Regions from separate parts of the Agrobacterium radiobacter genome, predicted to be linked through region 2. Evidence: predicted binding sites of a transcription regulator. Region 2 holds the regulator's gene; each other region holds the start of a gene.

Region 1 (7,609 bases), 690 kb from region 2:
GCCTGAAAGATCAGGACAGCCTGCTCTTTGCCCATACCGTCACCGCCATCACCATGACGCCGAATGACGGCGACGTCGTTGACCACTATAATCGCGACCCGAAAGGCATGGGCTGCGGCTTGAGCGGCTGGAAGGAAAACATTCCCTTCGATGTCGACGGCCGCACCTGCGCCGCCATCGCCTTCGCCCGCAAGGGCGAAACCCTGTTCGACCGGGCATGGATCGACGGTAACAAGCTGCGTTTTGCCGCCTTTCCCCTCAAATGGTCGAACCGCTCGCCGGACGACCGGCCGCAATCCCCGCTTGAAACCGTCTATTACAGAACATCCTATTAGACGTAGAGCGGCGGCGGTGCCGATTTTGCGGCAACGGCGCAACAGCCTTACCAATCCTTCATGCAACCTTACCGATTGCTCACTTTTTGCAGCGCTTTTTCCACACTAATGTCGCATATGACCTGAACAGAAGCTTCGCCCGAAGGGAGCGCGGGGCCTCCCCTTCCCGAGATCAAGAACCGACATGAAAAAATTGCTGCCCATTCTGGATTACGTGGTGCTGTTCGTTGCCGTGGCCGGCAGCGGCGTGGCCTACGCCTTTCTGGAATATGGCGGCGGCGCGCTGATCGGCGCGACCTATGCGCTCTTCGCCTGCGCGCCGATTCTCGCTTTTGAACGCGGTTACATCATGCCCGGCCTGTCGCGGCAGGTCAGCGCTCTGCCCACACCCGCCTATATCGCCGTTGGTCTCATCATATACGCCATCCTCGTCTTTTGCGGATTCGGGCTTGGCGGCACCATCCTGTGGTTGAGCGGGATATTTCCCGGCACCTGGAAACGGGCGGTGCATGCCGAAGTGCAGACGCTGATCTTTACCCTCATCGTCTGCGGCATCATCGTCTTCATCATGCGCGTACGCGAGCTTCTCGGCCGCGATATCTTCATCGATCTCATTCTCGGTCGCTATCGTCGCCCCGTCAGCGAAGACCGCGTCTTCATCTTCATCGATCTCGTCGGCTCCACCTCCTTTGCCGAAACCCATGGAGACCTGAAAGCCCAGGAATTTCTCGGCGAAATTTTCGCAAGTTATGCCGCGCCGGTCAGAAAACACGGCGGCGTCATCGACGATTATATTGGCGACGCCGCCATCATCACCTGGCCTTATCATATGGCGATAAGGCGGGCGGCCTGCGTGCGCTGCGTATTCGATATTCAGGCGACGGTTGAAAGCAACCGGGACATGTGGCTCTCCCGCTTTGGCGAAGTGCCGCGCCTGCGCTTCGCCATCCATGGCGGGCCGGTCATCACGGCGGAAATAGGCGTCGATCATCACAAGATCACCTATTTCGGCGATACCGTGAACACCACATCGCGTCTCGAATCGCTCAGCAAGATGCTTGGTCATCCGGTGCTCATATCCGCAGACCTCGCTCATCAGCTGGTGCTTCCGAAAGGCGTTCGCAGCGAATATCTGGGCGAACATGCCGTGAAAGGCCGTGGCCAGACGCTGGGCGTCTGCACACTCAGCCAATACCAGCCCCCTGTGGTTTAAGGGGTAAACGGCTGCAAAATGCCGCGCCGTTCCATTTACCGCTACGGCCGTCATCAAAATTCATCAAAGCTTCAAACGGCAATCACCTGCCTGTCATGCGACGACCCTATCGCCTCAATCCTATCTTCAACAGGTATTGAGAGGGGTCTCCATCATGAAGCACATTCTTTTTGCATCCTGCGCCATTCTTGCGCTCGCCTCCGCGTCGCATGCGGCGGAACAGGAGTTTCCGGCAAAGCTGGTCTCCCACGCCATCCTGCCGGCCAATACCATCATCGCAGCACCTGCAGACGCGCCTGAACATCTCAAGACCTCCGCCAAGTTCACGACCGCTGATCGCAAGCGCGCCGAAGGTCTCGGCACCGTGCCCGGCAAGGATGGCGTGCGCCTGACCGGCCTTTCCATGCCGTTCAACGGCCAGCCGATGCAGGGTTTTTCCGGCATCAAGGCCATGCCCGACGGCAGCTTCTGGAGCCTTTCCGACAATGGCTTTGGCTCCAAGCTCAATTCCAGCGACGCCATGCTGATGCTTCACCATCTGAAGTTCGACTGGGACGCCGGCAAGGTCAACGCGCTTGAAACCGTGTTCCTCTCCGATCCCGACATGAAGGCGCCTTTCCCCATCGTTCTCGAAGGTTCGAGCAAGCGTTACCTGACGGGCGCCGATTTCGACGTCGAATCCATTCAGCCCGTTGCCGATGGTTTCTGGGTCGGCGAGGAATTCGGTCCTTACATCCTGAAATTCACCCGTGACGGCAAGCTGACCGACGTGATCTCCACCAAGGCCGGCGACATCGAGGTGAAGTCTCCCGATCACCCCACCCTTGCCCTGCCCGGCAACCCCACGCAGAAGATGGCGGCCTTCAACCTGAAGCGCTCGGGCGGTTATGAAGGCATGGCGCTCTCCAAGGACGGCTCCAAGCTCTACGGCCTGCTGGAAGGCCCGCTTTACATGGCTGACGGCCAGGTGGAGAAGACCGAAGACGGCGCGACCGCACTGCGCATCATCGAGCTCGATACCGCCAAGAAGGAATGGACCGGCCGCACGTGGCTCTATCCGCTGGCGCAGGGCGGCGAAGCCATCGGTGACTTCAACATGCTGGATGACAGCACCGCGCTGGTCATCGAGCGTGACAATGGCGCCGGCACCGCCGACAAGGCCTGCGCCGACCCGAAGAAGCCGGAAGCAAACTGCTTTGCCGTGCCTTCCAAGGTGAAGCGCATCTACAAGATCGAATTCAATGACGCCAATGTCGGCAAGGCCGCGCGCAAGATCGGCTATATCGATCTTCTGAAAATCTCCGATCCTGATAACAAGAAGCGTCAGGGTGGCGGCAATGGCTATTACGACATGCCTTTCGTCACCATCGAGAATGTCGATCGCGTCGATGCCACACATATCATCGTCGGCAACGACAACAACCTGCCCTTCTCGGCCGGCCGCGCTCTGGACAAGGCTGACGACAACGAGTTCGTCCTGCTTGAGGTCAAGGACCTGCTCGACGCGAAGTAAGACCACGGCCGCTGCCAATCGCCCTGGCAGCTGCAAATGATCCGGACGGAGCGCCCGGTAGACCAGATGGTCTGCATGGCGCTCCGTTCCGATTCTCGTATTCCAACCGAAACATGCTTGCGGAAAAGAAGACGTTTGATGCAGGACCATGCAGAGAGACTTTATTACGCCCTGAAGAAAAGCTGGTCGGGTGAGACCAGCAGCCTCTGGTCACGCGAAAACCCCGCCAGAGGACAAGGCAGCGTCACCGCGCTGGTGGTGCAGGATATTTTCGGCGGCGAGCTTGCCAAAACCGCCGTCAGCGGCGCCGACCATTTTTACAATATCCTTGAAGGCACCCGCTGGGATTTCACCTTCAGCCAGTTCGATATTCCTGTCGGTTACCAGGACAGACTTGCCAGCCGCACGGAAGCCATGGCGACGATAACGCCCCTGCAATATGCCTATCTCAGCGCCTGCATCCGGAAAGCACTGGGGCACGGCTGAGCCGTTTGCAAAGCAGTGCCAGCCCATTGCCGTTTCGCCCGCGAACCCGGTATGTGGTCAATCATTGCGCCATGCTTCAGCACCATCATTTCAATCTTTCCCGTAAAGCGGACACAATCCATGCGATAATATCGCTCAGCGAAATGGTTGCACCGACAGGAGAGACATTCGATGAGCGAGAGTTGCCCGGTTCTGACACCGGCGGAGCGGCAGGTTCAGGACATATTGCAGCGCAAGGAAGCGGCAATGATGGCCACCATTCACGCAGCGCTTGAGCGCGCCAGCAAAGAGGTCGCCGAGGCATTCCAGGCTGTCGATTCAGACATGCAGCCACCGCCCAGCGATTATTTTGTCGCTGTCGCTCATCAGCAGCTCTTCCTGCTGTTATGCGGCGCCGATCCGGAAACATTCGAGGGCGGAGACCCTGAAATCGCTGGTCACATCATTCGAAACGCTCAAAACATCACCGAACACTACTGGAAGAAACGAGATCCCGCCGCCAATATCTCCAATGAGTGACATACGCCCGTAAAAACATGATTTCGCTCTCCCGGGCAAACCGCATGATGCGCATTGACGAGTGAGCAGCCGGTTTTATTGAACCGCTTTGTCTATCCACGTCACAGGTCTTTCATCATCCCCGGTTAAGCAAGCGCAAATCTGGAGGCTGGAATGGATTCGTCTTTGCAAATCAAGCGCCCGAAAATCGCAGAAACCGTCATCCATGCGACGGCGAGCATAAGAGATTCAAACGTCGGCGAGTGCTGCGAAATTCTGGCGGATACATCCCTGCACAATGTCGAACTCGGGAATTATTCCTACCTTGGACCCCGCTGCATGGTCGGTGACGCGATCGTCGGAAAATTCTGCGCCATCGCTGCGGAGGTCCGGATAGGCGCGCCGAACCATCCGATGGACCGGCCATCCATGCATCGTTTCAGCTACTGCCCGGAATATTACTCTGCCGATGCGGTGCGCGACGACGCCTTTTTCGACCAGCGCAAGCAGGACCGCGCCATTATCGGTCACGATGTCTGGATCGGTCACGGGGTTATCGTCCTGCCAGGCGTAACGGTCGGGGACGGGGCAGTGCTTGCCGCCGGCGCCGTCGTCACCAAGGATGTGCCGCCCTACACCATTGTCGGCGGTGTGCCCGCGAAAATCATCCGCGAGCGGTTTTCGCGATCCATCGCGGAAAAGCTTACGTCCATCGCCTGGTGGGACTGGCCATTCGAAACGATCATGGCGCGGCTTTCCGACTTTCAGTCGAACGATATCGAAGCCTTTTGCGAGCGCTGGTCCTAGCCTGCGCCGCAAAACAGATCGTTCCCGTTCTTTACTCGAACACGAATGCCAGCCGCTTGCCGGTCAGCTTCGCCAGCTGCTGCAAACGCCCGTCCAGCCGCTCGCCGGCGAAATCGCAATAATCGTGCGGCACCACGAATTCGAGATCAAGATCCGGATTGTCGGACTTGCGGAATTTCAGGTGGTCAACGACACCGGGCATCGAGGCCGAGAAAAGATAAACCACGCGCAGCAGGCCGCCGAGCAACTTGCCAAGTTCCTGCAACCGGTCGCCCGCCATCGCCGCGAGCGGCTCGGTGGTGCCGTTGTCGTTCAGACCCTCGAAGCGATAATAATTGGCGAGCGCAATATAGGCGCGGCCGGGATGGGTGATCGCCACGAAGGAGGAATGGGCGATGATGTTGAGCGCCTGCAGGCCACGATAATCCGGATGGGCGCGCCAGCTGATATCGGCGAGAAGGCAGGCCGCCTGCCGGTAACGGCTTTCCTCTTCCGTCTCGTCGACGCCGAAAACCGGAAAGGTGCGGCCGCTCCAGTCCGCCAATTCGCGCGCATGTTCCGGCGAGCGGGCGCGCAGAATGGCAAGTTCATCAGCCGCGACCAGCAGCGGATCGGATTCACGCTCGGCTTCCGTCAACAGCGAATAGAGATAACCTTCGCGCACACCCTGCGCAGAGAAGGCGATCTTTGCCGGTTTCATCGCCTTCAGAACTTCGCGCATGGCGATGGCGCCAAACGGCAGAAGCGAACGGCGGTTCTTGGAAACCGCCTGCCAGGCCGGGTCCTTGCTGTCCCGGGAGACGATGACCTCCTCGAGAAAATTCAGCATTTCCTCGAGCGGCAATTCATAACCCTGCATCATGTGCAGCGGATAGCCTGATATTTCCATGTGCAGCTTGGCAATGTTTCGCCAGGTGCCGCCGACTGCATAGAAGGTGCGCCCCTCGCCCGCCGCCAACAGCTTCGCAAAGGATTTGACATGTTTTCTGGCGATGGTCGTCGCCTTTTCCAGCGAGCCATCCGACTGTTCCGACAGCCGCAGGCCGCCGAGCGGCAGGGTGATGCCCTGGCCGCAGCTCTTGCCCTTTATGTCGATGAGTTCGAGCGAACCGCCACCGAGGTCACCCGCGATGCCGTCTGGATCATGGAAACCGCTGATCACGCCATAGGCGGAATAAAGCGCTTCCTTTTCGCCTGACAACACCTCGATCTCGCAGCCGAGAATGGCTTCGGCCTCACGGATGAAATCCGGGCCGTTTTCCGCTTCACGCGCCGCCGCCGTCGCCAGCACATAAAGCTTCTGCGCCTGCGCCTGCTCGGAAAGTACATGAAAACGCCTGAGCGCCATCAGCGCCCGGCTGACGCCTTCCTCATGCATGCGGCCCGTCAGCGCCAGTCCCTTGCCAAGGCCGCACAGGACCTTTTCGTTGAACAGCACCGCGGGCGCGCGGGAAAGACCTTCATATACAACAAGACGAACGGAGTTCGAACCAATATCTATGACGGAAACGGGGGCAAGGCCGGTCAGCCGCCCCTGTGCTTCTGATCGAGTCATTCAGCCTGTTTCTTGCGGGACGAAATCAACCCGGCAATCAATTTGGGCGCACTGGATTTCAGGGCTTCACCACGTCCGGAAAGGCTGGGATTGGTCATGAAATAGTGCTGCGCGTTGAACGGTTCTTCGCCTTTACGCACCTCGATGCGCCTCGACGTTCCGTCCGCAAGTATCTCGTAGCTCTGCTGGTTGTCAATGAGATTGCCCAGCATAATCTGTGAAAGAACCTGCTCGTGCACCGTGGGATTGGTGAGCGGGACAAGCGTTTCCACGCGCCGATCAAGGTTGCGCGGCATCATGTCGGCCGAGCCGATATAGACCAGCGCCTTGTCCGACGGCAGGCCGAAACCATTGCCGAAGCAGAAGATGCGGCTGTGTTCGAGGAAGCGGCCGACGATGGATTTGACGCGGATATTATCCGACAGGCCGGGCACCTGCGGGCGCAGGCAGCAGATGCCGCGTACAACGAGATCGACCTCCACGCCCGCAGCACTTGCGCGGTAAAGGGAATCGATGATTTCAGGGTCGACCAGCGAATTCATCTTCATCCAGATCGCCGCCGGCGCACCGCGCTTGGCGTGCTCGATCTCTTCATTGATGTGCTTTACGATACGTGCGCGCAGCGTATAGGGCGAAATCGCCAGCTTCATGCCCTCTTCCGGCTCACCGTAACCCGTGATGAAGTTAAAGATATTCGCCATGTCGTGGGCGATCTTCGGGTTGCAGGTGAAGAAGGACAGATCGGTGTAAATCTTGGCCGTGATCGGGTGATAGTTGCCGGTGCCGAGGTGGCAATAGGTTCTGAGCTTGCCGTCCTCGCGACGCACCACCATCGACATCTTGGCATGGGTCTTGAGTTCGATGAAGCCGAAGACGACCTGCACGCCGGCGCGTTCGAGGTCGCGCGCCCAGCGGATGTTCGCCTCTTCGTCGAAACGCGCCTTCAACTCCACCAGCGCGGTGACGGATTTACCGGCTTCCGCCGCATCGATCAGCGCGCGAACGATCGGGCTGTCATTGGAGGTGCGGTAAAGCGTCTGCTTGATGGCGAGCACTTCGGGATCGCGCGCGGCCTGCAGCAGGAACTGCACGACCACGTCGAAGCTTTCATAGGGGTGGTGAACCACCATGTCCTTTTCGCGGATCGCGGCAAGGCAATCGCCGGCATGTTCACGCACGCGCTCGGGGAAACGGGCGTTGTA
Region 2 (7,609 bases):
TCATTAAATCGGAATTGGGCAGCGGCACGGACTTCACCGTAAGATTCTGACATAAAATATGCATCTGCTTTTAACGTCGTGAATATTTATAAATTAAATCAGTAATTTAGACTGTCACAAATCTTTCGTCAAAGTGACATAAAAGGATGTGGCTACGGTGGTTAAGAAAAGGTCGCCGAGCGCAAGCTAAGAGCGAGTGTCGCTATCGGCTGCGTCCACAACAAAGCCCACGACGGGAGAGACAAATGAACATCGTTAAATTTTCCGCAGCAGCTCTGGTGGCTTCTGTCGCCTTCGCTGGCGCCGCCGCTGCTCGCGACCAGATCCAGGTTGCCGGTTCCTCCACGGTTCTGCCCTACGCCAAGATCGTTGCCGAGACTTTTGCCGAAACCTTCCCGAACTTCAAGGCTCCGGTTGTTGAGTCCGGCGGCACGGGCGGTGGTCTGAAGGCATTCTGCTCGGGCGTGGGCGAAGGCACCATCGACATTGCAAACGCTTCGCGCAAGATCAAGAGTGACGAACTGGCTGCCTGTAAGGCTGCTGGCGTCACCGACGTTCAGGAAGTGAAGATCGGTTACGACGGTATCGTCTTTGCGATGGACTCTTCCAACAAGGACATCAAGCTCGAGCCGAAGGATCTTTACCTCGCTCTCGCTGCTGAAGTCGTCAAGGACGGCAAGCTCGTTGCCAACCCCTACAAGAAGTGGTCGGAAATCAACAAGGAACTGCCTGACGTAGCGATCGCCGCTTACATCCCGGGCTCCAAGCACGGCACGCGCGAAGTCTTCGAAGAGAAGATCATGGCTGACGGCTGCAAGGAAGCCGGTGCCACCGATGTCATCAAGACGCTCATCACCGACGCCAAGCAGGCTGCTGCAAAGTGCGTTGCAGTCCGTAAGGACGGCGCAGCTGTCGACATCGACGGCGACTACACCGAAACGCTCGCTCGTATCGATGCCAACAAGACCGGCCTTGGCGTTTTCGGCCTGGCTTTCTATGAAAACAACGCTGACCGTCTGAAGGTCGCAACCGTTTCGGGCGTCGTTCCGTCCACCGAAACCGTTGCCAGCGGCAAGTACCCGGTTTCCCGCCCGCTGTTCTTCTACGTGAAGAAGGCTCACCTGGGCGTTATCCCGGGCCTTAAGGAATATGTCGAGTTCTTCGTTTCCGACGAGATGATCGGCCCGGATTCCCCGCTCGCCAACTACGGCCTGGTTGCCGCCCCGGACGCAGAGCGCGAAGAAATCCGCTCGAAGTTCTCGGCCGGTTCCACGATGTAATAGAAAGAGGGGTGCGGCTCTGCCGTGCCCCTCATTCCGCTTCGCTGAGGCCGTTATCCGCGGTTGACAGTTCCTACTCATCGCCATCCACATGATTGTCGATGGATTACAGATGGATAGGATGTATCAACCTTGACGCTTGCCAGACGATGATACAGTCAGGCGGCAGGCATCATGGGATGGTCCAGCGGTCTCGTTTTGATGACTTTTTGATTTGCCCGATATCGCACCGTGCTCTTGAGGCACGCCGAGGGAACTCTAATGAACACATCGATCCTTTTGCTGATACTGGCGCTCATCGGCATCGGCAGCTATCTGCTCGGCAGCCGCCGCGCCGTTGCCCTGTCTGGTGGTCGCCCCTCCAGCATGCATTCCCGTGCCGGTTATCACGGCTCTTACGCGGTCGTCTGGGCTGTTTTGCCCGCGGCGTTCATTCTCTGTGCCTGGCTCGTTATCAGCCCCCTGTTCGTCACATCGGCGGTGCGCGGTAATTTCCCCGAGGACGTGCGGGCGCAATCCGAAGCGCAGCAGAGCCTGACCTATGGTATGGTGACCTCCATCGCCCGCGGTCTTCAGCGGCTGACGCCGGAAGAAACCGCTCAGGTTGAGGCCGATACGGCTGCGGTCCGGCCTCTTCTGGCATCGAAGGGTGTGGCGATCGCCGGTGATCCCGAGCGCTTCATGGTTGATGCCGCCCAGACGCTCAACGGCATGACCTCCACCAGCCGCATCGCGATGATTGCCGTCGTGCTGCTGGCCGCGCTCGGCGGCGGCGCCTATGCGCTGCGTGCGATCGCGCCGCGCTTCCGGGCGCGCAACCAGGTCGAGAAGGTCATTCTCGCTGCCCTGCTCGTCGCCTCGTCCATCGCTATCCTCACGACCATCGGTATCGTCCTGTCGATGCTGACGGAGGCGATCCAGTTCTTCACCATGGTCCCGGCGCACCAGTTCTTCTTCGGAACGGTATGGGATCCGCGTTTTGCGGCAGCCGGTGCGACCGACTCCTCCGGCCAGTTCGGCCTGATCCCGCTGCTCGCAGGTACGCTTTACATCGGCTTCGTCGCCATGCTGGTCGCGGTTCCCGTGGGTCTGTTTTCGGCGATCTATATGTCCGAATATGCCTCGCCGCGTCTGCGCTCCGTGGCAAAGCCGCTGCTCGAAGTGCTCGCCGGCATCCCCACCATCGTCTACGGCTTCTTCGCGCTGACGACGGTTGGTCCTTTCCTCAGAGACATTTCCACGCAGATCAATGGTCTGGCGACGGGTAATTACGCCAACTTCATCCAGGCGCAGAGCGTCATCACCGCCGGCTTCGTCATGGGCATCATGCTGATCCCCTATGTCTCGTCGCTGTCGGACGATATCATCACCGCCGTGCCACGCTCGCTGCGTGACGGTTCCCTCGGTCTCGGCGCTACACGGTCCGAAACCATCAAGAGGGTCATCGTTCCCGCCGCTCTTCCCGGCATCGTCGGCGCTGTGCTGATGACGGCATCGCGCGCCATCGGCGAAACCATGATCGTGGTTCTCGCGGCCGGCGTTGCGGCCCGTCTGCAGCTCAATCCATTCGAGCCCATGACCACCGTGACGGTCAAGATCGTCAGCCAGCTGACCGGCGACCTTGAATTCACCTCGCCGCAGACGCTGGTCGCCTTTGCGCTCGGCATCACGCTTTTCGCCATCACGCTTTGCCTGAATATCTACGCGCTTTACATCGTGCGCAAATACCGGGAGCAATATGAATGACCGACATCGTCTCTCCCGCAGCCGGCGCGAACGCCGCGAACAGGGCCACGCGCCGTGATATCGGCATCAAGCGCCGTTATGCCGCCGAACGCCGCTTCCGTGCTTACGGCATGGCAGCGATTTCCTTCGGCCTCATCTTTCTCTTCCTGCTGCTTTTCTCGGTGGTTTCCAAGGGTTACACTGCCTTCCAGCAGACGATGATCACCGTTCCGGTCGAGTTTTCCGAACAGATCATCGATCCGAAAAATGAGCGCGCCACCAATCCGGCGAAGCTGATGACGGCCAATTATCCCGTTGTTGCCCGTGACGCGGTCGCCAAGGTCCTTGGTGTTGCGCCGACGGACCGCGCCGGTCTTCGTGCCGTCAACCTCTTGATCTCCGACAGCGTGCGCACGCAGCTTCGCGACATCGTCGTCGCCGATCCCGCCGTCATCGGCACCACGCGCACGGTCACGCTTCTGGCCTCGGGCGACGTCGACAGCGCCTTCAAGGGCCAGGTCGATATGACCGCCGATGAAGCCAATCGCCGTATCTCGAACCAGCAGCTCGGCTGGATGAACCAGCTCGCCGAAAGCGGCCAGCTCGGCAAACATTTCAACACCGGCATTTTCGTCAACGGCGCTTCGAGCCGTCCGGAAGCGGCGGGTGTCGGCGTGGCGCTGATCGGTTCCTTCTACATGATGCTGATCGTGCTGGTGCTGTCATTGCCGATCGGCGTTGCGGCCTCGATCTATCTCGAGGAATTCGCCCCGAAGAACCGTCTGACGGATCTTATCGAGGTGAATATCAACAATCTCGCGGCTGTTCCTTCGATCGTTTACGGTCTGCTCGGCCTCTCCGTCTTCATCAACTTCATGGGCTTTCCGCGCTCGGCTTCGCTGGTCGGCGGTCTTGTCCTGACGCTGATGACCCTGCCGACGATCATCATCGCGACCCGCGCTGCCCTGAAAGCCGTGCCGCCGTCTATCCGCGCCGCAGCCCTCGGCCTCGGCGCTTCCAAGATGCAGACGATCTTCCACCATGTGCTGCCGCTCGCCATGCCGGGCATTCTGACCGGCACCATCATCGGTCTCGCCCACGCGCTGGGCGAAACGGCGCCGCTGCTCCTGATCGGCATGGTGGCATTCGTTGCGAATTACCCGACGACGCCGATGGATCCGTCCACGGCCCTGCCGGTGCAGATTTACATGTGGGCGAACGAAGCCGAGCGCGCCTTTGTCGAAAGGACATCCGGCGCTATCATCATCCTGCTTTTGTTCCTCATCGTCATGAATGTTGGCGCAATCCTGTTGCGTCGCCGCTTCGAGCGGCGCTGGTAGAGGGAGATTGAGCAATGAACATGTTGTCGGAAGCAGCAGTTGAAAAGGCGCTGGACAAGAAAATGAATGAAGTCTCATACAAGATGATCGGCAAGGACGTTTCGGTTTATTACGGCGAAAAGCGCGCGCTTTACGACGTGAACCTCAACGTTCGGGAAAATACGGTGACCGCGCTTATCGGCCCGTCCGGCTGCGGTAAATCCACCTTCCTGCGCACCCTGAACCGTATGAACGACACGATCGACGGTTGCCGGGTCACCGGCAAGATCACGCTCGATACCGACGATATCTACGATCAGGCGATCGACGTTGTGGAATTGCGCGCCCGCGTCGGCATGGTGTTCCAGAAGCCGAACCCCTTCCCGAAGTCGATCTACGAGAACATCGCCTATGGCCCGCGTATCCACGGCCTTGCCCGCAACAAGGCGGATATGGACCAGATCGTCGAGCACAGCCTGCAGAAGGCGGGTCTCTGGAACGAAGTGAAGGATCGCCTGTTGGAGTCCGGCACCGGCCTTTCCGGCGGTCAGCAGCAGCGCCTGTGCATCGCGCGCGCGGTTGCCGTCAGCCCGGAAGTGATCCTGATGGACGAGCCCTGCTCGGCGCTGGACCCGATCGCGACCGCCAAGGTCGAGGAATTGATTCACGAGCTGCGTACCAATTACACGATCGTCATCGTTACGCACTCCATGCAGCAGGCGGCGCGTGTTTCCCAGCGCACGGCCATGTTCCACCTTGGTCATCTTGTCGAAGAAAACGAAACCGACAAGATGTTCACCAATCCGGACGACCAGCGCACGCAGGACTACATCATGGGCCGCTTCGGCTGATCCCGGCCGGCGCTTTATCGAAACCGAACAAGACTGGTGCCTCTGCCGTGCCCGCTTCCGGGTACGCGCATGCAGGCCAAGCCGGAGGACTAGACCATGACACAGACAACGACCCATTCGCATATCCTGTCGGCCTATGACGACGAACTGAAATTCCTGACGCGCCGCATCGCCGAAATGGGCGGTCTCGCGGAACAGATGTGTGCCGATGCCGTGCGTGCGCTCGTCAATTCCGACGCCGCGCTCGCTCAGAAGGTCATTTCCGATGACGCGATCCTCGATCATTCCGAGCGCGAGATCGGCGACAAGGCCATCGTCACCATCGCCAGACGCCAGCCGATGGCGGCCGACCTTCGCGAGATCATCGGCACGCTGCGTATCGCCGGCGACCTTGAACGCGTTGGCGACCTTGGCAAGAACACTGCCAAGCGTGTGATCGCGGTTGCCGGAACCGGTGTGCCGCGCAAGCTCGCCCGCGGCATAGAGCACCTGTCGGAGCTTGCGCTGGTGCAGCTCAAGGAAGTCCTCGACGTCTATTCCACGCGTTCCGCCGAGAAGGCCAATGCCATCCGCGAGCGCGACGAGGAAATCGACGCCATGTATACGTCGCTCTTCCGTGAGCTTCTGACCTACATGATGGAAGATCCGCGCAACATCACCACCTGCACGCATCTTCTGTTCTGCGCCAAGAACATCGAGCGTATCGGCGACCACGCCACCAATATCGCCGAGACGATCTATTACATGACCACCGGCAGCCAGCCGGAAGGTGAGCGTCCGAAGGACGACAGTTCCAACACGCTCGGTTCGGTGACCGAGTAACAGACGAGCAGCGGCTTGCGGAGTTAGCATATGGTGCCCAAGATTGCAGTTGTGGAAGACGAGGAAGCGCTGAGCGTCCTCCTTCGTTACAATCTCGAGGCTGAGGGATATGACGTCGACACGATACCCCGTGGAGACGAAGCAGAAATCAGGCTGCAGGAACGTATTCCGGACCTTCTTATCCTGGATTGGATGCTTCCCGGCGTTTCCGGTATCGAACTGTGCCGTCGGCTCAGAATGCGGCCGGAAACAGAACGCCTGCCCATCATCATGCTGACGGCGCGCGGCGAAGAAAGCGAACGGGTTCGCGGCCTTGCCACCGGCGCCGACGACTATGTCGTCAAGCCGTTTTCGACACCGGAACTCATGGCCCGGGTCAAGGCCATGCTGCGCCGGGCCCGTCCCGAGGTTCTCTCCTCGGTGCTGAAGTGCGGTGATATCGAGCTGGATCGCGAGACCCATCGCGTTCACCGCAAGAGCCGCGAAGTGCGCCTCGGCCCGACGGAGTTCCGCCTGCTGGAATTCCTGATGACCTCTCCAGGCCGGGTTTTCTCCCGCTCGCAATTGCTGGATGGCGTGTGGGGTCACGATATCTATGTGGATGAGCGCACCGTCGACGTGCATGTCGGGCGCCTGCGCAAAGCGCTCAATTTTTCGCATATGCAGGATGTCATCCGTACCGTGCGCGGCGCCGGATATTCGATGGAAGCCTGAGCAAGACTCGACCGACGAGTTACACTCGGGGCAACATCCCGCCAAAAACCGAAAGGCCCGAAACCGGAATGGTGTCGGGCCTTTCGGTTTTTGGACGTCCCCAACCACGACGGCTTCATCCTTCTTGATGGGATGACGGACAATTGGCTGAAATCCCGCCCGCTCAATCGGGATTGTGGGTCGGGTTCGACAGCGATGGAGGATAGGGTTCGGCGCTTCGCCCGTGAGTTGACCCCCGGAACCGCCTGAATTTTGTCATAAAAAAACGGGCCCGAAGGCCCGTAGTTTTTGAGTGTCGAATGCGTGCCGCAACACTCAAGCCTTGCGGCGCTCGCTTACCGGCTGATAGGCGAGTTTCGCATGGAACTTGCAATAGGGCGAAGATTCCAGCGCTTCACAACCGCAGAAATGGAAATCATCCTTCAGCGGATCGCCGACCGGCCACTTGCAGGTGCGCTCCGTCAGTTCCGTCAGCGTCAGGCGACGGGAAATCGGCGAGACCACGTTTTTGGAAGGAACGTAATCGAGAACCTGTGCGGTCTCGATGTCGATCTCCTCATTCAGCGCGGTTGCCGCGTTCGAACGGGTGAGAATCCGCGCCGGCGCTGCATTGACGCGGCCTGCAAAGGTTGTCGCGCGTGGGGCAGGTGCAGCGGTGCGCTTGGGCGCAGAGCGCGCCGAAGTGACCGGACCGCCAGCCTTGACGCGTCCCGGCAGATTGAGGCGATGGACCTTGCCGATCACGGCATTACGGCTGACGCCGCCGAGCTGCGCTGCAATCTGGCTGGCGCTAAGGCCCTCGGACCATAATTTCTTGAGTTTCTCGACTCGTTCGTCTGTCCAGTTCATGCCGCTTCTCCGCTCGTCGCGTATAATGTCGGCAGAATCCTTCTCCGTC
Region 3 (7,609 bases), 1.6 Mb from region 2:
GGAAACGCTGCATCTCGGTGCGAACGACGCCCGGCGCCGGGCGCGTCTTGCAGGTGGGCGAGGAGGGGTTCCACTCCACGTCGAGAACCGGCGGCAGGGTGACGGCATCCTTTGGCACGTTGCGAATGAACCAGTCCGCCTGGGCATCCGCTGTCGAGCAGAAATAATAGAAATGATAGGGCGCGTGCAGAATATCCGCGGCTGCCGCGCTACGCCAATGGTCGCCGAACTTCGGATCGATGCGGTCCGATCCCTCTGTCGCCTTGATGAAGACGAAGGAAACACCTGACTTGCGGACGGTCTGCCAGTCGACATCACCATTCCATTTGGACACGTCGATGCCGTGCACCTCATGACGGTGCGGGTTGTTCATGCCGAAATCCTGCGGATCGGTATCGGAAAATTTCGGTTTGGAAACGGATGCGGTTTCCAGCAGGTCATAGCTGGTGGAGGTGCAGCCGCCGATCAACAGCAAAGCCGACAATAGTGCCGATAAACGCAGCCGCATTGGAATCCTGATGAAAATGTTGCCCATCCACGGCAGCAAAATGGCGCGCCGTATCTCCCGATTTATGCATAACATGGTAAACAAACTGATATGGCAAGGGGCAACGTGCTTTTTGCACCCCGCAAGTCGCTGGATTCGAAGCGGTTTGCGGTTTTAACGCCGAAATCTGGCCCGGCAGGAGCCTTGAGGTCGCCCCCCCTTTGGCCCCCAAAGATTCGCACCGCCCCCGGGAATCAGGCGTCGGCCAATATGCGGTGGATTTTCGGCTGCTGCGCTTCAACGACCGGAAGTGTGATGACAGCCCGCCACGCATAGCCCCGGGCGATTTCCTCGAATTCGAGGTTACCGTCAAAACGGCCGGCCATATTGGCCAGAACATAGCGGAGATTGGCGCGGGGCGTAACGTGAAAGCGGGTGAGCCAGGCTTGCAGAAGCGTGCGGAACCAATTCGGCAACTGTTCCTGCTGGCCGAAATCGACAATATGCAGCGAACCGCCTGGTTTTACCGCCGTGAGCGCCTGTTCGATCGCCTTTTCCCAGTCCGGTATCATCGACAGCGCATAGGGGATCATGACGCGGTCGAAGCCTTCGGACTGGCCGAATTCAGAAGCACGGAAGGCGGTGGCATCGGCCACGCGCAGAATGGGGCGTTCCGCCTTGCCGGCGAAATTCTCGGAGGCGGTCAGTAGCATTTCGGCGGAAATGTCGAGGCCAAACAGTTTCGCGTCCGGAAACTTGCGGCTGGCCAGCAGCAGGTTGCGACCGGTGCCGCAGCCCACTTCCAGCAACGTGCCGCCCTTCGGCACGTTGAGGCCGGAAATGGTCCTGTCGCGGCCGAGAAGGTAATATTTGCGGGTTATATCGTAGATATGCCGCTGGTGGCGATACATGCGGTCCATCAGGCTCGCATGCGCGCTGTCTGCAAGGCCCACATTCTCGCCGATGGTTTTCATGCCATAGCCCTCTCGTAAATATGGAAGCCGCCGTAGATGGCCGAGCGGTCCATGGCGTTGAGCTCGTTGGAGCGCTCTTCGAGATAGACCCACTGGTTGCGGATATCAGGGGAAAGCCGACCTTCGATGACGCTCTTTTCGGCGGCGGTGCGAAAGATGATGCGTGCGCCCGAGGCGGCGGTGCGGCTGATCTGCGACCACAATTCGTTGAGCTGCACGTCCGTCATCCAGTCCTGCGCGTCGAGGAGGATGTAGCGGTCGACGGCGCTTGCCGGCTTGCGCGAGAGAAGCTCGGTATAGGTGGCGTGGTGCACTGCGACGCGCGCCGTGTTGTTGCGGATCGTCTCGTAATATTCCGGCTTGAGATAGGCAGGCAGTGCGCCTTCATGCGGCTCCGGGTAACGGCGCGCGAAGGCCTGCCAGGCGAAATAATTGTCGCTGAGCGGGAAGTTGCAGGCGAGCTTTTCGAGCCGCTCCTTCAGCACGGAGGCAACCGTGCCGTCGTCGGAAAGGCTTGCCAGCTCGTCATATTGTCGGGGCGGAATGCCGAGGCCGAAAAGCGAGCTTTTGCGCTTCGTCAGCCAGCGCACTACCGGCTTGTCGAATAGCGGTGCGACCTTGTTGTCGAAAAACTGGCGCTGTTCGTCCAGCGTCCGGGTCTTGGCCATTTCGGTGAGTTTCACGCCATGCAGCCGGGCCATGAGATGGCCGGCGCCGATGAAGCGGCCGAGCAGGCCGGTACGGTAGATGTTCCTGTCGAACACCGAGATGCGGCGGCGGCCGGAAAGGGTGCGCTTCGACCAGTAAGCCTTGGTCGTGGCGTCGAGATGCTCGGCGATGAAGCGGTCATAACCGTGGCTGTTGCTGCGGGTGTTGGCGCGGCCGAAATGGCGCACCACATCCTGATGGGCCGGCAGATGGCGAAACGCGGCAAGCTTCAGCTTGTTCAGCGCAATGTGATGCGGGTTGAGATCAACCACATCGATGCTGGCAGGGTTGCGGGAGAGATAGGCCAGCATGTTGCAGCCGCCCGAGCCGATGGTGACGATGCGGTGGCCTTCGCCAAGCTCCATCGCTTCCATGTCGATCTCAGGGTCTTCCCAGATCTGTGGATAGACGAGGCCGGAAAAGAGGACGCCGAAGAAGCGCTCGGACAATCCGCTTTTTGAGAGCGCCTTGTGCTGGAGCAATGCGGACTTCAGTTTTGTGTTCTTGCTGAAGCCGGTCTTGGGTGCCGCACTCGTCATATGTTCACCTCTCAGTCGATTGAGAGGCGTCTACAGCCGTGACACTACAATTTGATGACAGGGGCTGTGGGCAAAGACGGGGAATAAAGGAGACGGCGGAAAACCAGCCCGTATCTCGGATTGCCGATAAGCTTCCATTGGATACGGCGTCATCCTCGGGCTGGTCCCGAGGATGACGAAAAAAACGTCGCGGCGTTTATTTGGAAAGGCTGCTTAGCTGCACGGCGCTCCCAGCGCCGCCAGAGGCCATCACTTGCGCAGAACGTGCAGCATGCCCTTGCGCTTGGCATCGTAATAATAACCGCGTGCGTAAAGCCGGACGGCATTGTCGCGGTCGTTACCAGCCACAACCCATGCGCCGCGCAGATATTTGACGGCGTATTTGAGATTGGTTTCGGCATCGAAGAGGCCGGAGGCGGGGCCATCGAAGCCCATGGAGCGGGCCGTGGCGTGCCGAATCTGCATCAGGCCGAAATTGCCGCTGCTATAGGCGCCGGGATTGTATCGGCTCTCGCGCTGCACCACGCGGTGAACCAAATCTTCCGGCACATCATACATGGTGGCGTATTTGGTAATAAGGCCGCTCAGCTTTTCGCGTCCAGCCGGCGCGGAATTAAGCGGCGCCGTCATTGATTCGTTCTGCCGGATGGCGGCAAGTGCGGCATTGGTGGGGCCGGCGGCATAGGCCAGAACCGTGCTGTCCGGCTTCGGTAGCGGAATGACTTTGCGTTCCGCCGTCAGTTCGGTGCCGATGGAGGGCGAGCCGGGCGGCGGCGGTGCGGGAGGGAAGCTGCCCTTGATGGCAACCACCTGCGGCAGATCGGCGGCGGCATTGTGGGCAGCCGGCTTGGCCGCCGTTTCGATGGCTGCTGCCGCGGGAGCGGCACCTGTCGGCGCGAGTGCTGCAACGGCGGTGGGTGCGGATGTCGCTCCTGCGGCCTGAGCCACTTCCGTCTGGTGCGGCTGCATCTGGGCGGTGATGGCTGCGGCGGCTGCGATTTCGGACGCCGGCGGCAGGGCCACGCGTCCGCCCTTGACGGCGACGGCAGTGGGAAGTGCTGCTGGCTGGGAAGAGGTTGCGGTTTCGGCGGTCTGCACCGCTGATGCTGCCGAGGTTGCGCCCGCTGCGGCTTCGGCCGTTGCCGGCTGCGTCGATGTTTGCGCAGGAGTGGTAGCGGGATTGACCGTCGCGATCTTCGGGCCGTTAGGCCCTTCCTTCGCGGTATATTCGACGCTTGTGCATGCGCTCAATGCCAGTGCCAGACCCACGGTGGAAGACAGAAGAAGTGCACTTCTTCCGCGGAATTTGCCCGAATTTCGCATGTTGCCGCCTTCGTTATGCCTGTCTTTCGATACCCCCGCGTCGAGCGAAGCAGGCAGTGTCCCGTCGAGCCTTCATTAACCTATTGTAAGGATAGCGGCAAGCCGGGACGTGGCGGCCCGGTTTTTCAGGCTGCGATGCGCCTGTATCCGGCGCTGACAGCGCGGCCGGAAATGAAGTGAGTGCGGTATTTCGGCCGGATTTTCTTGTCGCCCGACATGCGGCGCACCAGCGCGAGCGTCGGGCCTGCAAACAGCGCCTGCGCGGTCAGAATCACAAGCGCCAGAAGCAGGATGGCGGCCTGCGCCATGGCGAGCGTTTCAATTGTGTTGCCTGACGTGGAAACGAATTGTGGCAACAGCGCCAGAAAGACAGTGAAGTAGCGCGGGCGCAAAGCGGCAATGGCGTAACAATCGCGGAAAATGCCGCTCCAGGATTTGCCCGGCAGATTGTCATTATCGGCATTGGCCGCTTGGGCGGCCGGCGTGGCGAAGGTCCACAACAGAAACAGCATCAGCCAGCCGATGCCGGCCCATTGCACGATTTCCACGAAGGATTGCGGCAGGTAGGCGAGACCGGCCACCGGAATGGCCGAAATCATCATGGCCGTGACGATGCCGAGCGCGCCGCCGACAGCGGAGGCGAAGACCGTCTTTTTGCCGCGGATGGCGGCATAGGAGGCAACAGAGAATACAAGGGGAGAGGGGAGTGCGAACACAACGGCACATGCTGCACAAAAAATCAGCCAGGCCTGTCCAGACATTCTCTTCCTCCTTGCCCTCCCTGTCGCCGTCTTATTTTAGACTATCGTAAAATCAGGCCGCTGTGAACGGCTGACCGACGTGTTCCATCACTTCGGTAAACCATTTTGCAGAGAGGTCGAAATGCTTTCCGCCCTTGATACGCGGAAACTCGATCGTCCGCAATTTGCCATTCTGGTCTTCGTCATGGCCGGTGACGCCGGAGACCTTGTTGAGCGCGCTTTCGACCGCGAGATCGACCATGCCCTGGATGAGGCGCAGATCGTCCCCATTGGCGGCGGCGGAGCGGGCGAAATAGCCTGATTTCTGCACCATGGAGCGTTCAGCACCGATGAGGCTGGCGAACTGCTTCTGGAACCAGCCGCCAACATTGATCGTGTCGATCTTGACGTGGCCGAAGGCGTCGCGCTTGACGGCCTCTCCGGACGCTTCGCGTTCGGCAACGATCGAATCAAGGCCGGCGCCTTCCGACACGAACAGCGTGACATAGCCGTTTTTGTCCATGATTTCCTTCAGGCGCTCGGCTTCCGCCTCGATGTCGAAGGCCATTTCCGGCAGGTAGATGCCGTCGATGTTCTTCATCTGCGTGTTCATCATCAGGCCTTCGACATATTCATTGCCGCTGGTCTTCTGGATATAGGCGCGGGCGGTGGCGGCCGTCAGCCAGCCGCAATGGCGGCCCATGACTTCGTGGATGACGAAGGTCTTCGGTGCAGCGCTCTGCTCGTTGCTGACATTGTCGAAAAAGGAGGCGCCGACTTCGGCGGCCGTCCAGGCGCCGAGCGACTGCTTGATCGGCACCACGTCATTATCCACCGTCTTCGGCAGGCCGACGACGGTGAGGTTATAGCCGTTCGCGCCGAGATAGGCGGCAAGGTCCGCAGCCGTCGTGTTGGTGTCGTCACCGCCGATGGTGTGGAGAATGGTGATGCCGTCGGCCGCCAGCCGGTCAGCGGCGACGCGCAGCGGATTGTCGCCTTCCTTGACCAGACCGCGCTTGGCGCAATCGGCGGCATTGGTGAGCTTGACGCGGCTGTTGCCGATCGGCGAGCCGCCGTAACGGTGCAGCAGATGCGCTTTTTCCCGCATGTCTTTGTTGATTTCGATACGGTCACCCAGAAGCACGCCCTGATAACCCGAGCGGTAAGCGATGATGTCGATCTCGGGCGCAATGTCGCTGTAACGCTCGATCAGGCCGCCCACGGCCGAAGAGAGACAGGGCGCAAGGCCACCCGCGGTCAGCATTGCGACTTTCTGTTTGGCCATCATGGCTCTCCTTTTCACATATACCCAAAGACATGTCTGGCAAATGGATGCGACAGCCGCGTGTAGGTGTAAAGTGAATTTATGAAGAAAAACGCGGATTTCTCGCGGTTTTTCAGCGGCTTGAGCAAAGTGGTGGAATATAATCGTTTCAATCGGCATAGCCGGTGGCCGGCTATCTGCCGTCTGTGGAAAACCGTGGTCCCATCGTCTGCCGCGCTCTTGTTCCTGAAGCAAAACTGTCGCAAAGATGAATAAAAGTTAATGCCGCCGGACCGCTGGACATATTGCATTCGCGGCAATATCCCGTCATGCTTGTCGCATGATGTTCGATTTCGCGTGTCTGCAAATTTCATCCCTGTGGGAACGGCTGCTCGGCGCAATCGGCGACGCGGCAGGCGGTGCACTCGGGCGCGTGGTGGAAGCCATCCGCACCCTTTTCGAAGGTGATCCGGAAACCCGCCGCAAGGTTTCCTTTTCCGTGGCCATCATTGCACTTTCCGCCAAGATGGCGAAGGCCGACGGGGTCGTCAACGATGCCGAGGTTCGCGCTTTCCGGCAGATTTTCGATTTCCCGGAAGAAGAAGCCAAGAACGTCGCTCGTCTTTATAACCTCGCGCGTCAGGACGTTGCAGGTTACGAAGCCTATGCGGAGCGGCTGGCGGGTCTTTGCGGTTCCGGGCACGCCAATTGCGAGATGCTGGAAAGTGTCATCGACGGCCTGTTCCACATCGCCAAGGCCGACGGGCTGATCCACGAGCGGGAACTGGCCTTCCTCGGCCGGATCGCGGAAATCTTCCGTATCACCGAAGATCATTTCGAAACGATCATGGCGCGGCACGTCCACATGGACGGGCGCGACCCTTACCGCGTACTCGGTGTTTCACCTTCGGACGATTTTCTGGATATCCGCAAGCGGTACCGAACGCTGGTTGCCGAACACCATCCCGACAAGCTCATCGCCCGCGGCGTTCCCATGGAATTGCATGCGGCCGCGAATGAGCGTATGGCGGCTCTCAACGCCGCTTATGCGGCCATTGAGAAAGAACGCCGCGTCGCATGAGTGAATGTCTGCCGGATTTTACCCCGGATTTCGGGGGCGCAGCCGTTGCGCCTTCGCCTAATCATGGCGAAAGGCTGGGTGTAGCCGGTCCTGACATCATTCTTCTGCACTATACCGGCATGACGACGGCCGATGGTGCGCTGTCATGGCTCTGCAATCCCGAAAGCCAGGTCTCCAGCCATTATTTCGTCTTCGAGGACGGGCGCGTCATCCAGCTCGTGTCGGAAACCCGCCGTGCCTGGCATGCGGGCAAAAGTACCTGGGCGGGGGACGAAGACATCAATTCCCGCTCTATTGGTGTCGAAATTGCCAATCAGGGCCATCCAGGCGGCCTGCCGGAATTTCCGAAAAAGCAGATCGAAGCCGTCATCGAATTGTGTCGCGATTGCGGCCAGCGCTGGAATATCGCCCCTGAAAGGGTGTTGGCGCATTCGGATGTCGCCCCGATCCGCAAGGTCGATCCGGGTGAAAAATTCCCGTGGGACATCCTGTC
Region 4 (7,609 bases), on a different contig from region 2:
TCGCCCGGCTGGATACGCGCCCGCAGCGCCGCCTGCATGCCGATGGCGAAGGGTTCGACCATGGCGCCTTCGGCAAAGGACACGTTTTCGGGCAGCTTGTAGGTGAAGGCGGCAGGATGAATGACCTCAGGCGTCAGGCAGCCATGGATCGGCGGCGTCGCCCAGAAGCGGACAGCCGGATCGACATTATAGATGCCGAGCTTTGCGGCGCGCGATGTCGGATCGGGAATGCCGGGCTCCATGCAGACGCGATCACCAGCCTTCAGGTGTGTTACCTCGGCACCGGTTTCGATCACCGTTCCAGACGCTTCGTGCCCGAGCACCATGGGCGCATTGACGACGAAATGACCGATCTTGCCATGGGTATAATAATGGACATCAGAGCCGCAGATGCCGACCGTATGGGTGCGGATAAGCACATCCTTCGGCCCGAGTTCACCGGATCCTGCTCCACCGGGAATATCAAAATCCCTGAGCGAGAGCTTGCCTTTTTCTTCCAGCACCAGTGCCTTCATCTCATCCTCCGTGGTTTGCGATACGCCTGGCAGCGAGTTCAGCAAGCGTGATGGCGTGCAACATCGGCAAAAGTAAACAGAAATCGGCCGGATCGGCCGGTTTTTCTTCGCGACGGAAAAACTGTATCGAGGAGCCTGCAATTTCTCATCATCCCCAGTGCGGCGCGGCCTTTGAAGGTGAGGAAAGACGGCATGATTCGCCGCCGCATTCCGCGATCTTCACCCGCTCCCAAGCCTGCCGAGCCGGCGAACCAAATCGCTCACATTTTTTCGCCGGGCAAGGCGCTCGCCTGCCGCACCCAGTCGGCAAACTGCGTTTCATCAAACGCACCCTCATGGATATCGAGGTAACGAACCTTCGGATGTTTGGAGGTGCCGGGTGGCAAGGGTTGTAAAGATACGCCGTTGAGAAAGGTCACTTTGATATATTTCGTAAAACAGTGAAGGCTGAGAAACCAGACATCGTCTTCCATGCCGTAAAAGGGCGAATTCCACTTCACGGCCTTACGCACACCGGGCACGAGGCTTTCGATCAGCGCATCGATACGTGCTCCGACCGGACTTTTCCAACCCGGCATGGCGGCAATATAGGCCTGCACCGGGCCGTCGCCATATCCCTTGGCAATCTGCGGATTGCCGCCCGAAAGAAGTGTCGGCGCAGCAGCGTACGGCTCGGTTTGCGCGATTTCGGCAGATTTACCCGGCTTCTTTTCGACCATCTCGGTTCCCTCCCGGTATTACGCGGCTCCTGCTTTTTTTTCCCAAGCCTCGATGCAAGCCTGCCATAAAAAGCGGCCACAGTAAAAAAACTATATTTTATGTGCGTGCTCATGCTTTACGCCTTGGAGAGCATATTTGAGGCCGAAGCGTCGATGTGTCGGCGTGGCTATCAAAACGCTGACGAACTAGACCGTGCCAATCGCCCGGACTTGCACGCCATTCGATCAATCCAAAAAAAGCGCAGGCTGCGGCACCCTGCCCGAGGCCTAGGCGCGGAGGGCGGCGGCTGGAGACTGACGATAGGCGAGCAAAGCCGGTATCGCCGAAAGAACCGCGGCAAAGCCCAGCAGGAACAGTGCAAGACGCAAATCTTCGCGGGTGAAGCCAACCGGCAGGATGACGCCGCTTTTTGCGGTAAAGAGTTGTGCGCCGATATGGGCAGCGCCCAATCCGACCAGAAAACCGATGCCGACACCGAGCACCACCAGTAAAAAAAGCTCCAGCCAGACGATGGCGAATACCGAGCCGCGCGGCGCGCCGAATGCCCGCAATGCGCCGATCTGCCTGCGTCGTTGCCCGACATGGATCACCGTCACCAGCACCAGCGCCGCCGCCACCAACCCCTGCGAACCGGCGGCAACCGCGCTCAGCACCATCTTGGCATCGCCGAGCGTCGCATAGAGACCCGTCAGAACTTCGCCCGGGAAAACGCCAAGCGTATTACCGGTCCGGTATTCCTGCCGCAGGCGATAGGCGTCGGCGATCGTTTTGGGCTTGACGAGAATGGCCGGCAGGCCGGGCGTGCCCTCGCCGAAAGTCTCCACGATTGGCGCATCCGCATCGATGCCGCCTTGATGGTCAGACTCCACATGCGCCGAAGTGGCTGGGCCGAGGGCCAAAGCATGCTTTTGTCGCTGCGAGACCACCAGCTGAACAGCGGCTTCGGCATGATCCGCCTCGCCTTCGGCATGCGTATCACCATCTTCGTGATGTTCTTCGCCTTCATGGGCGTGATCGTGACCGTCCCCGTGGTGATGTTCTTCATCATGCGCGCCCGCATGGCCATCCTCATGCCCTTCATCATGGCCATGATCATGACCGAGACCATGGACGTGCCACACGGCCTGTATCGGCACGAGAATGGCGCGATCCCAGGGCGTGCCGGTGGGCTGCAATTTGCCAACGACTTTATAGGCGATCTCGGTATGGGTGTGGCCGCCGGTCTCGGCGGTGCCGTGCATCGGCTTGATCTCAGCAGCGAGAGACAGATCGACGGCAGCCCCGAGTATGGCTTCGCCTTCCAGCGCGAACATCCTGCCCTCGGCAAAACCTGATGTCGTGTTGCTGACGAGGCTCATCGTCGTGCCGACTATCGGGTATCCGGCAAAGGAATCGCCAAACCCGACAGGTGCCGCCCAGGCAACGCGCGGATCGGCGGCGAGCTTCGTCAGAACAGCGCCGTCCACAAGCGGCAGCGGTGCGGCCTGCAGAAAAATGGAGGAAAGGATCAACTGGGTTTCGCTGCCGGCCGCGCCGATAACGAGATCGAATTTATCGGCGGCACGGGCGCTGCCGAGACGCAGCGAACGCTCCTGCAGCGTGACCGCAACGCCAAGCGCGGTGGCAAGCGCAACCAGGAGAACCACGACGATGCCACCCAGCCAAAGACGGCGCAGGTCGGCAAGGATGAAACCGATCATGCCGCAATCTCCTTCCGCTCGGTATCGGCGACGATACGGCCGCCGCTGAGGGTGAGACGCCGGTCGAGGCGGCCGATAAGATGCTGGTCATGGCTGGCGACGATAAGCGTGCTGCCGGTGCTGGCCGCAACGGAAAGCAGGAGATCACCGACAGCCTCGCCGCTTTCGAGATCGAGGCTTGCGGTCGGTTCGTCGGCAATGATAACGCCGGGACTGCGCAGCAGCGCACGGGCGATAGCGACACGCTGCATTTCACCGCGCGACATGGTCTCAACGTGCTGCCCCGGGCGTTTGAGGCCGACAGTCGCAAACAGGGATTCCGCGCGCTTCATGAGGTCCGCATTTGCCGCACGCGACAGGCGGGCGGGCAGCAGGATATTATCCAGCGCGGAGAAGCCGGGAAAAAGATGAAACTCCTGCATGACGAGGCCGATATTGGCGGCCCGCCAGCGGTCGCGACGGCCCTCGGGCAAATCCGCAATGTTCTCTTCCCCCCAGACAACGCGGCCGGCCTGAACACGCTCAAGGCCGGCGATGATGTTGATGAGGGTGCTTTTGCCCGAGCCGGAACCACCCGTCAGCGCAACGCGGCTACCGGCAGCGATTTCCAGACCGTCGAGAACGAGAACCGGCGCTGACAAACCGGGAAAGGATACGGCAAGATCATCTATCTTCAGGGACAGCATGGTCTCAAACCGTCGCGTATTCTGCCTGGCGGATGCGCAGCAGGCTGACAAAGCCGGTATCCGGATCGGTCCAGGAACCCGTTTCCAGCGTGCCGCGCACTTCGATTGTCTGGCTCGGCTGGGTAAAAGTCTGTTTTTCGCCGAGATAAACGACGACGATGTTGTCCGGCCAATCTGCATCCGTGGAGCAGAAGGGGCAGATCGACATGGGGATTTCGGTCAGCACGAAAAACTGCGCTTCGGCCTTCAGCGGCGGCGCCATGAAACCACGCATGGCGATCTCCTTGCCGTTCAACTGCTTGACCTTTTCGGAAAACTCCAGCCCGAGGACGCTAACCTTGCCATAGAGTTCGTCGAAGGTGATGTCGCTGTTCGCCTGCGCGCGCGTGCCGGCGGCCAGCAGCGGCAGACCGGCAATGAGACCCAGGGTCTGACGACGGTTGAAGTGCGCCCGATCAGCCTTGCTCATGACCATTCTCCTTCTTGAAAAGGTCTGCCATCGTCCCTCGTCAGAATGGACGATGAAAGACCTGAAACTATTGTGAGGGCACGCGATAGCGGCGTGCCCTCACAACATTCATATCTTAGTTGGTCTGCTTGGCGCCAAGTGCGAAAGCTTCGGCGAGACCCTTGTAGACGTCGCTCTGTTCCATGTAGCCACGGAAGCCTTCGGCGCCGGGGCCTTCAGCCTGCAGAACGACATCATCCACCGCGTGGACGCCGCTATCCGAGCTTTTCGGAATGATGCCGGGTACGAACACAGCACCGGGAACGTCCTTGTACTGCTCGTTGGCGACATATTCCTTCTTTTCGTTCTGGACGGCCGGTGTGAACGGGCCATCAAGCTTCGGACGGAAGGTCTCGTAATGGTCAGGACCGTTATTGGCGTTCAGGAACAGACGACGGGAAACGTCGACCTTATCAGGATAACCGTCACCGTCCTTGTCTTCATAGTTCGGGAAGCCGGCCTCGGCATAGGTGCCGACCTTTTCGCGCATTTCGGTACCCGGCTTGTCATCATCGACGGTGCCGATGATGGAAACGCCATGCGTATGGTCGCCGGTGACGACGATCAGCGTATCGGGGTTCTTCGCGGCGAATTCACGGGCGACACCGACGGCCTTGTCGAATTCGATCGTGTCGACGACAGCGCGATCCCAGTCAAGCGGATGGGACATCTTGTCGACGTTGGCAGCTTCGACCATCAGGAAGAAGCCGTCCGGGTTCTTCGACAGTTCGCCGAGCGCAACCTTGGTCATTTCAACGAGGCCCGGCTGATCCGGGAACTTCGCCGTGGTGCCCTTCTTGAGGAACTCGCGGTCGAGCGCTGTGTCCATGTTGCCGGTGTGGAACAGGCCGAGGATCTTGCCGGTGTTGGTGCCGGCGGCCGTGGCGAGTTCCGCCTTGCTGGTCGCCAGCGTGTAGCCAGCTTCCTTGAACAAAGCGATATAGTCCTTGTCATCCTTGCGCTTGGAACCCGCCGTCGCCTGCGGCAGGAAATAAGCGGAGCCGCCGCCGAGGAGGACATCCGGCTTCACGTCGAACAGCATGCCGTTGATGTCGGCCTTGTCGCCGCGCTTGCGGGTGTGGGCAACGACGGCAGCCGGCGTGGCGTCCTGCAGTTCGGCGGTTGAGATGATGCCGATCGACTTCTTGGTCTGGCGGCGCAGGGCTTCCGCGATCGTTTCGACCTTCGGATCGTCGAGCGAGGCCGGGGTGCGGTCGGCATAAACGCCAATGGCGTTCACGGCGGTCTTGTGACCGGTCATGTAGGCTGACATGGTGTTGGCGCTGTCGGTGGCGACGGCGTCGGTGGCGGAGGTGCCGATGAAGGCGACCGGCGGCACATCATCCATGTTGAGGCGGCCATTGGCCTTACCCTCGGTCATGCCCTTGGACATGATGCGGGCAGCAGTGCGGTGAGCGACGGACAGGCCGTCGGCGATCAGGAAGATGACGTTCTTGGCTTTTGCCTGGGCCGGCGTGCCATAAACGGTCCAGGTGATCGCCTTGGTTTCGGAACCGGCAGAAACTTCGACCTTGTAGTCACCGGCGCTGGCGAGCGTGACCCCACGCAGGATGACGGCCGATCCAAGGACCTTGTCCTTGTTCTTTTCTTCGGCGACGAACTCGGCATCCTTGCCGAGAGCGGCCTTGTAATCCTGGCCGTTGACGGTGATCTTGACGTCTTCCGGCTTTACGACGGAAGCGAACTCGACTTTGAAATCGAACGGCGAACCGGTCAGGATCGTAGCACGATCAAGCGGATAAACCTCGGCAGCCTGGACGGCGCCGGCAAGAAAGGTCGTGGCGACCAAAGCAGCAACGATTTTGCGCATATTCCCCTCGCGAAACGTGTGAAAACCACACTTTCTCCTAGACCCGCGATATGACAGTTGCATGACTTGCAGGCAGCATATCCGGGCTCATGGGAAATTCGCGGGGGACGGTTTCAGCACGCCGTCCTCCTCCGGTCGCCGCGCGGCGCGGCAACCCTCTATGATGCGTTTCTCTCCGAGGGGGCCAGCGGATATCGAGCCTCGACGAAATTGTCGGGCGTATGCAGAGATGCTGCGGGGCCGAATGATCGGGCTGCCCGGCGCGCATGGGCAACCGTGTAAAGCCCGGTTCAGTCTTTCCTGATCCGCAATCCCTCCAGAAAGGCCCGGAAGCTGCCCACGGCCCGTTTCGAGGTCATTTCGGGGTCGTCGGAATTGGCGATCCACTGAGCGGCGGCGCTGCTTGCCGCGTTGATGAAGCGGGCGCATGCCTCCGCATCGATATCGCCGATGGTGCCTTCTTCCTTCAGGGCATCGAGGCTTCGCGCGACTGCCGAGATGCAGCCGTTTGCATTTGGCCAGCGCGACGGATCGCCGAGCACCGCCGGCCCGTCACGAAACATGATCCGCTGGATTTCCGGTTCGAGAGCCATGCGCACATAGCCGAGATTCTCCTCGACAAAACCTTCCCACCGGGACTCGGCCCTCGAGGAGATGTCACAGAGCCTCTTCGTCATTTCCGCATCGATTTCGGCCACCACCGCCAACAGCAGGCCTTTTTTGTCGCCAAAATGGTGATAGAGCGCGCCGCGGGTGAGACCGGCCTCGGCGGTGAAGTCATCCATCGACGCTTCCGCATAACCGATGCTGCCAAAGGCCTTGCGGCCGGCAGCCAGAAGCTTCGTCCGCGTCTCGGCAATCATTTCACTGCGAGGTTTGCGCATTTTTTCTCCATTTTCCACATACGACGCGTATATTAGTTGACATACGCGCCGTATGCAATTATCTCATTCACATACGCCACGTATGTATGTGGTGGACACCCTCTGAACAAGGTGCATCCCGATGGCTAATCCATACAGAGAAATTTTCCGGGCTCCAGGCGCAAAAGGCTTTTCCGCCGCCGGTTTCTTCGCCCGCCTTCCCATTGCCATGGCCCCGATCGGCATCGTCGCCATGCTTTCGCAAACCCATGGCGAATATTGGCTGGCCGGCGCCGTCTCCGCAACCTTTGCGCTGACCAATGCCGCCGTCTCCCCACAAATCTCCCGGCTGGTGGATCGCAAGGGGCAGAGCAAGGTCCTCATCCCCGCCACCATCGTCTCGGTCATCGCCTTTGCGGCGCTGATTATCGCGACAAACCAGAAATGGCCGGCCTGGACGCTGTTCCTTTCCGCCTTCCTCGCCGCTGCCATGCCGAGCATTCCGGCCATGATGCGCGCCCGCTGGACGGAAATCTTCCGCGACCGGCCGGAACTGAACACCGCATTCGCCTTTGAATCCGCCGCCGACGAACTCGTCTACATTTCAGGCGCCTCGCTTTCCGTCGGCCTGGCAGTCTCGCTCTTTCCGGAAGCGGGCATGATGATCAGCACCACCTTCCTGGCGCTCGGCACCTTCGCTTTCCTTCTGCAACGTTCGACCGAGCCCAAGGTACGCCCGGTTGAAAGCGGTCGCCGGCAGCGTTCGGCCATCTCCCTGCGTCCGGT

What was found. The regulator PhoB, encoded in region 2, activates phosphate uptake and scavenging genes when phosphate is short. The targets are predictions, from matches to a motif close to TGTCATNNANCTGTCAT.
Region 1: the regulator PhoB is predicted to act here: its motif matches at 4,166-4,182, upstream of MRBLRC7O_RS04000 (DapH/DapD/GlmU-related protein).
Region 3: the regulator PhoB is predicted to act here: its motif matches at 2,752-2,768, upstream of MRBLRC7O_RS08835 (BtaA family protein).
Region 4: the regulator PhoB is predicted to act here: its motif matches at 6,011-6,027, upstream of MRBLRC7O_RS20500 (alkaline phosphatase).

Annotation. Positions count from the first base shown of each region.
Region 1 is NZ_JBEGHX010000001.1:802,780-810,388, reverse strand. It holds gene MRBLRC7O_RS04025 (hypothetical protein) at 1-335, shown strand, start outside; gene MRBLRC7O_RS04020 (adenylate/guanylate cyclase domain-containing protein) at 520-1,548, shown strand; gene MRBLRC7O_RS04015 (esterase-like activity of phytase family protein) at 1,703-3,061, shown strand; gene MRBLRC7O_RS04010 (YunG family protein) at 3,200-3,547, shown strand; gene MRBLRC7O_RS04005 (hypothetical protein) at 3,719-4,066, shown strand; gene MRBLRC7O_RS04000 (DapH/DapD/GlmU-related protein) at 4,220-4,852, shown strand; gene ppx (exopolyphosphatase) at 4,884-6,407, opposite strand; gene MRBLRC7O_RS03990 (RNA degradosome polyphosphate kinase) at 6,404-7,609, opposite strand, start outside.
Region 2 is NZ_JBEGHX010000001.1:109,637-117,245, forward strand. It holds gene phoR (phosphate regulon sensor histidine kinase PhoR) at 1-50, shown strand, start outside; gene MRBLRC7O_RS00525 (substrate-binding domain-containing protein) at 246-1,280, shown strand; gene pstC (phosphate ABC transporter permease subunit PstC) at 1,542-3,026, shown strand; gene pstA (phosphate ABC transporter permease PstA) at 3,023-4,345, shown strand; gene pstB (phosphate ABC transporter ATP-binding protein PstB) at 4,360-5,175, shown strand; gene phoU (phosphate signaling complex protein PhoU) at 5,272-5,997, shown strand; gene phoB (phosphate regulon transcriptional regulator PhoB) at 6,028-6,711, shown strand; gene MRBLRC7O_RS00555 (GcrA family cell cycle regulator) at 7,027-7,560, opposite strand.
Region 3 is NZ_JBEGHX010000001.1:1,744,577-1,752,185, reverse strand. It holds gene MRBLRC7O_RS08845 (glycoside hydrolase family 25 protein) at 1-508, opposite strand, end outside; gene MRBLRC7O_RS08840 (class I SAM-dependent methyltransferase) at 742-1,461, opposite strand; gene MRBLRC7O_RS08835 (BtaA family protein) at 1,458-2,708, opposite strand; gene MRBLRC7O_RS08830 (lytic transglycosylase domain-containing protein) at 2,958-4,031, opposite strand; gene MRBLRC7O_RS08825 (LysE family translocator) at 4,157-4,792, opposite strand; gene MRBLRC7O_RS08820 (pyrophosphate--fructose-6-phosphate 1-phosphotransferase) at 4,845-6,056, opposite strand; gene MRBLRC7O_RS08815 (J domain-containing protein) at 6,376-7,116, shown strand; gene MRBLRC7O_RS08810 (N-acetylmuramoyl-L-alanine amidase) at 7,113-7,609, shown strand, end outside.
Region 4 is NZ_JBEGHX010000002.1:1,451,354-1,458,962, reverse strand. It holds gene MRBLRC7O_RS20525 (NAD(P)-dependent alcohol dehydrogenase) at 1-515, opposite strand, end outside; gene MRBLRC7O_RS20520 (DUF1801 domain-containing protein) at 776-1,234, opposite strand; gene MRBLRC7O_RS20515 (ABC transporter permease) at 1,502-2,935, opposite strand; gene MRBLRC7O_RS20510 (ABC transporter ATP-binding protein) at 2,932-3,621, opposite strand; gene MRBLRC7O_RS20505 (hypothetical protein) at 3,626-4,090, opposite strand; gene MRBLRC7O_RS20500 (alkaline phosphatase) at 4,206-5,960, opposite strand; gene MRBLRC7O_RS20495 (TetR/AcrR family transcriptional regulator) at 6,251-6,844, opposite strand; gene MRBLRC7O_RS20490 (MFS transporter) at 6,966-7,609, shown strand, end outside.